Regions from separate parts of the Gilliamella sp. Nev6-6 genome, predicted to be linked through region 1. Evidence: riboswitches for the same ligand, from Rfam matches in the RefSeq annotation. Region 1 holds a riboswitch; the other holds the start of a gene.

Evidence for each region. Region 1 has a riboswitch for thiamine pyrophosphate ahead of thiM (hydroxyethylthiazole kinase). Riboswitches for the same ligand answer to the same signal wherever they lie in the genome.
Region 2: another riboswitch for thiamine pyrophosphate. It lies ahead of thiB (thiamine ABC transporter substrate binding subunit); the one in region 1 lies ahead of thiM (hydroxyethylthiazole kinase).

The regions. Positions count from the first base shown of each region.
Region 1 covers NZ_LZHP01000088.1:43,771-47,206, reverse strand. The annotation lists gene thiE (thiamine phosphate synthase) at 1-369, opposite strand, end outside; gene thiM (hydroxyethylthiazole kinase) at 378-1,166, opposite strand; TPP riboswitch at 1,223-1,324, opposite strand; gene trkA (Trk system potassium transporter TrkA) at 1,364-2,725, opposite strand; gene trpS (tryptophan--tRNA ligase) at 2,834-3,436, opposite strand, start outside.
Region 2 covers NZ_LZHP01000072.1:1,320-4,755, forward strand. The annotation lists gene thiP (thiamine/thiamine pyrophosphate ABC transporter permease) at 1-1,009, opposite strand, end outside; gene thiB (thiamine ABC transporter substrate binding subunit) at 1,024-2,028, opposite strand; TPP riboswitch at 2,069-2,179, opposite strand; gene A9G42_RS08975 (hypothetical protein) at 2,734-3,204, opposite strand.

The DNA.
Region 1 (3,436 bases):
TGGAACGCTATCAAGTTGACGTCGATTAGCGATCGAAAACCCTAACCATTTATCTCTACCAATTAATTGACGAGTAACATCAACAGGAAGATCACTTTGTCCAATATGTACACCATCGGCGTCAACCGCTAAAGCAATATCGACATGATCATTAATAAACAGTGGTACGGGTGTTTCATTCAGCGCTTCTTTCAATGCTAATGCGGCATAATACCAATCTTTACCGCTAAACTTATGTTCAGATCTTAACTGTACTGCAGTTGCCCCATTAGAAACAGCAATTTTTGTGGTATTTACCATGCCACTAATACCACCACATAATAATGGATCAAGGACTAAATAAAGCGTTAAATCTAATTGCTTTTTCATCTTGTTCCTTATTGATGCAATGAATTAAACAGAGATAGTTGATCTAGTAGTGATACCGCAAAGGTACCTAATCCTTGCTGTTTATTGGCACGTTGACCTGCTTTTTTCATCATAAAACAAGCTGAGGCGGTAGCTGATAAAGGATCTGGTGAATTGGCAATAAAAGCAGCTACCATAGCAGATAGTGCACAGCCTGTTCCTGTTACTTTTGTTAAAGCAATATCCCCACCAGTAATGCTATATAAGATGTTGCCGTTAGTGATATAATCAATATCCCCCGTCATTGCAACAATCGTTTGATATTTTTGTGCAAGTGCTTTGGCTGCATGTACAGCAGATGTCGTTGAGTTTTGACCATCAGGTCCTTTCGATGATCCATTTTCACCATTTAGTACTAATATTTCTGATGCATTACCGCGTATGACTGTTGGTTTTAATGATAGTAATTGACGTACAATTTCAGTTCGATAATCAAGCGCCCCCCCCACAGCGACAGGATCAAGTACCCATGGAGTTTGTGTTTGCAAAGCTTGGGTTGTTGCTAATAACATACTTTTGGCTGTGCTACTGTTAATGGTGCCAATATTAATCAATAAACTATCCGCAATGGCGACAAATGATTCCACCTCTTGCTTGGCAATAATCATTGCTGGTGATGCGCCAATAGCGAGTAACACATTTGCGGTAAAATTTTGCACGACATCATTTGTAATACAATGCACTAATGGGTTTTGTTGTTTTACATGGTGGATAAAAGGCGTTGCTTGTACTAATTGAAATGGCTTATTGTCTAACATATTTATTCCCTGTTATTTTAGAACTAAAATATTGGGAAGAATTTGCCAAATTAAAGCTAAGACGGCTTAGACTTCCCTACGCTGGCATGATCCAGATCAGGTTCAACGGGTAAAATCTCAGTTTTTTGTCAAAACAAAAAACACCCCGAGTCAAAATTTACTCATTCATTATGAACTGACTATCAGTTTTTAACAAGCTATTGTAATAACTTTTCAATATCTGTTATTGCCTTTCTATCTGGCAAAAAGATGATTAGATGATCATTATCTTCTATCATCAAATCAGTATTAATAATAATCACATCTTCACCACGAACAACAGCTCCAATTGTTGCGCCTGAAGGTAGTTTTAAGCCATTAATATTTTTACCCACCAGTCTTGATGTATCATTATTGCCTTTGGCAACCACTTCGACAATTTCAGATTCACCTTGCCTTAGCGAAACGACTTTAACCATACCAGTTTGTCTTACATGACTTAATAGTTCTGAAATGGTGGCATGTTGTGGCGATATTGCGATATCAATCACACTATCATTAATCAATTCAAGGTAGGCTTGGCGTTGAATTAGTACGATCACTTTTTTTGCGCCCATTCTTTTGGCAAGCATAGATGACATGATATTGGATTCATCGTCACCAGTGACTGCAATAAAAAGATCGGTAAGTTCGACTTGCTCTTGTGAAAGTAATTCTTGATCGGATGACTCACCATGCAACACTGTGGTATTAACCAGTTGCTCGGCAATGAGTTCGGCTCGCTCAGCATTGCGTTCAATTAACTTGACTTGGTAATCATTTTCCAAACGCTTTGCTAAAGTGACAGCAACACTACCACCACCACTAATAATGATTCGCTTATAAGGTTTTTCTAATCGTTGTAGTTCACTGGTTACAGCTTTGATATTAACTGGTGGCGTAATAAAATACACCATATCTCCCGCTTCAACCAAGGTTGAGCCAAGCGGACGAATAAAGCGGTTTTTACGATAAATAGCAACCACTCGCGCTTCAACATGAGGTAAATGTTCTTTGAGCTCGGATAATTCACTGCCAACTAAAGCACCGCCATAATAAGCCGTTACCGCCACTAGACACACTCGGTTATCATAAAAAGAAGCAAATTGCAATGAGCCAGGGTATTGAACTAATTGACTTATATGATTAGTGATAAGATTTTCTGGGGCAATAATATGATCGATATTAATACAGTCTTTATTGAAAAAAGGATAATTTTCATCATTATATTCAGGCGCTCTAATGCGAGCCACTTTTTGTGGAATACTAAATAAGACATGACCAATTTGGCAGGCCATCATATTGACTTCATCAGAGTTAGTTACAGCAACAAGCATATCGGCCGATTCAGCGCCAGCACTTTCTAATACCTGAGGATAGGATGATTTTCCACAAATTACCTGTAAATCAAAACGCTCTTGTAGCGATTGCAATCTATCATGATCTTCATCCACCACAGTAACATCATTTTGTTTTTCGGTAACAAGATATTCCGCAAGTGCACTACCTGTTTGTCCTGCACCAAGAATAATAATCTTCATAACTAGCCTATATATTTAGATGGCTTTAACCATTATCCATTTACTTAGTATATTAAAGCCATTGCATATCATTCATTTTTTAGTCGCAATCTGTTATTGATTTTGCAATTATACAAACCCGATTGCATCATAGACTTTTTTCAACGTTGGCTCGGCTTTTGAACGTGCTTTCTCAGCCCCATCTTGCATGATTGAAAATAGATAATGCTCATCGTCACGATACTCACGATATTTAGCTTGCAAGGTAGTTAGCATGTCAATGACTTGCGTTGCAACTTCTGTTTTGAGGTGACCATACATTTTACCTTCAAACTCTTTTTCAAGCTCGGCAATAGGTTTACCTGTCACACCAGTTAAAATATCAAGTAGATTTGAAACACCAGCTTTATTTTTAAGATCATAGCGTACTACAGGTGGTTCATCAGAATCAGTCATCGCACGTTTAATTTTCTTCTCAATGTCTTTTGGATTTTCGAGTAACCCAATCACATTATTACGGTTTTCATCTGATTTAGACATTTTCTTAGCCGGCTCCTGCAATGACATAACGCGCGCACCAACCTTGGCAATAAACGGCTCTGGAACAGTAAAAATATCACCATAAAGCGCATTAAAACGCATAGCAATATCACGGCATAGTTCAAGATGCTGTTTTTGATCATCACCAACAGGAACTAAGTTTGCTTGATAGAGTAAAATATCAGCAGCCAT
Region 2 (3,436 bases), on a different contig from region 1:
AGCCAAAAGCAATTAATAATGAAAACATAACTGCCTGTTGAAAAGATGCAGTTAAAAATGACCATTGAAAAAAATATCCCCCTTCAATGAGTAGGGTCATAATCGGTAGCAAAATAAATAACCCACCAATAACAATAATAATCATACATAAAAAGGCTAAATGATTTGAAACAGGCAAACGGTAACTTTGCCTAACATAGCATGTATTAGGTTTTTGATGGTGGCTATTGTTATGAGTAAATTTTTGCATCAAGCAAATAAAACAAACACAACAAATAAACTGTAAACAAGCTAAAAGCACAGCCTGAGCTAAATCTAAATCACGAATAGATTGATAAATGGCGACTTCAAATGTTGTATATTTTGGTCCACCTCCTAGCGCTAATACAATAGCAAAGCTAGAAAAACACAGCATAAAAATAAGCGCAGCCATCGGGAACAGTTGCCGACGCAGTAATGGCCACTCAATCAATTTAAAGTAAGTAAAACTTGAAAAGTTTAATTGTGCAGCTAGCTGTTTGTGTTCAACTGGTGCACTATTTAACGTTCGATAGAATAGACAGCAAGCATACGGAAAATTTAAAAATACATGTGCAAGTAAAATGCCTGTTAACCCATAAATCGAAGTCATAAAAGGCACCCCAAAATAACCGAAAACAGTCGCTAATAAGCCCTGTTTACCATAAACCGACAACAACCCAGTGACTACAACAAGTGTCGGTAAAATAAAGGTAATTGGCATAATGCGCAATAATAATCTTTTACCTAAAAAATCAATCATCGACAAAGCTTTAGCCATGATAATTGCCAATAATACAGATAATAAAGTCGATAATGTTGCTTGAAATAAAGTTATCCAAATAACATGTAATAAATACTCATCAAAATAGACGACTAAATTATTAAATTTAATCGCAGTCAAACAAAGCGCAAAGAGTGCTGCGCCTAATATCATTAAGATCAGGCTAGCAGCGCTAATTCCTGGGAGTAATATTCTTAACTTCAACATTAGGTAAAATAAAACTACTTGCTAATGGCAGACTGCCATTCTCGTACCCACGTTTTTTGATTATGTTCAACTTGCTTTGCATCAAACTCAAGCGCTTTATTTATAGGCTTAACTTGCTTAAAAGCTTCAGGTAACGATGTATTAATAATAGGGTACATGGTATTTTTCTCAGCAAATTGACGTTGCACATCGGGGGTCAATAAATATTGCAAAAAAGCCCGTGCTAATTCGGGTTGCTGGCTATATTTAGTAATACCAGCAACTTCAACTTGACGATAATGCCCTTCATCAAAAATAGCCGCAGCATAACGATGATCATTATCATTCATAATATGAGCAACAGGTGAAGTACTATAGCTAAGCACAAAATCAGCTTCACCCTTTAAAAATAGCCCATAAGCTTCACTCCAGCCCTTAGTTACTGTCACGGTGTTTTTAGCTATTTTTTGCCATGCTGATGAGGCATCATCACCATAAATATTCTTTATCCAAAATAATAAACCTAACCCCGGAGTGCTGGTTCTAGGATCTTGATAGATAATCTTCCAGTTGGCTTTATTATCAACTAATTCATGCATAGAGCGTGGTGGATTGCTGATTTTTTGTTGATTATAAATAAAAGCAAAATAGCCAAAATCATAAGGCACAAAATCATCATCCCACCAGTTGGTATTTAAATTATCGGGTTTATTGATTTGGTGAGGAATAACAATATTGGCTTGTTTAGCTTGTTCTAAAAGATTATTGTCTAATCCCAAAACAACATCGGCATTGGTCTTATCGCCCTCAAGACGCATTCGATTTAAAATCGATACGCCATCGCCTAATGTAACAATCTCAACTTCGCAACCACACTGCGCTTCAAATCCCTTTTCAATTTCCCGCCCTGGCCCCCACTCAGAAATAAAAGAGTTGTAGCTATACACAATCAAGGTAGGTTTTATGTTGGTAGCATTTGCAATATTTGCCATAAAAAGTGCAGATAATACCAAAGATAATAACAATTTTTTACAAAACATTTTGCCTCCAAAATAGCAAATAAAAGACAAAAGGTTTGAGTAGGTATAATAACTCAAATCCCTCCGCTGGCATGATCCAGTTCAGGTTCGACGGGTTATGCTAATCTAACGCTAACATTCTCAGCCCCACTGGGCACCCCGTTGAGAACATTGACTAGTGTAGTGTTTAGGATTATGTTTGTAAACAACCAAACAAATAAAGCGTTGTGAACGAAACAACGAGAAATTAAAACAATCATTGATTTTATTGTTTTTTTTTTATGATTTTGCTTTAAAGCAAAAAAGACACCTATTACGCTGAATGCTCGAAAACGAAACGATATCAATTTTTCATCAGCTTATCCATAACGTAACAAACTACGGTGGTGTTAACACTTTCTAACTCTGAATAAATAATAATAACCTTTGGCTTTTATAAAATGTGAATGTGCTATCAATAAAAAAATAGTCAGAAAATGGATTGATTTTATTGATGTTTTTCTGATTGTTTTTGGGGAAATGCTTAATAAAGCACAACAGCTAACTGCTTCATTAAATAATACTTTTACGCCAGCATTAAAAACATATGCTGGCTGTACAAACGCACTTAACGTTAGCTCGCCTGGCGACTTAGACTAACTAACGTTGAGCATTATACGTTAACAGCTTTACCTTTGATTTATGTCAAGTTGCATATCCTTTTATACAAGAATTAAGAAGTCAGTATTAAGGGTGAACGCAAATACCTCTGTTGATAAAACTATTTGGATCATAATGAACGTTACCTCTGCTTTCCAAAGCTACCAAAAAACCTTTATCGCTACTAAAGACAGTAGCATGGCATGAAAAATTTCTGTAGCCGCAAAGCGGAGTAATAAGCGAACCCCACTCCGATAACAAGCCGGAACCAACATAATATAATGCCGTATCAGGAAAGTTATCTCGACGATAATTTAGTGGTGGGCGAAAGGCGCCATCTATGTCGTTTAAACAAGGGAAGTCGATGCGGCCTCTGTCATCTTTTCTTCCACACTTCACATTGGTCAACTCTTTTACTCTTGGCATACGATAACCTATCGCACTACACCATGCTGTTTGCTCTGATTGACTACCTTTTTTATCACCGCGATAGGCAAACCAGTGCTTCAACACAAAACCATATCTTACAACCTCTTCATTATGTCTATTTCTACCCACTAATTCAAATGTTTGTGGTAAACTTGGCTTAGAGACTGGAACTGGATTATCGGAATTTATCTGAGTATCATTGGCAAATGGACCGTTTAAAGTGACGCGTACAAATGCTTTTTGCTTCTAACTGTGGTTCACAGGGAATCACACTCACACTCGAACAAGCTTCATGAATCCAAGAATCATTCGCTGTTATTTTGGTTACAGTGGCAGTAATTCCTTCGTGTGTAATGGGTGT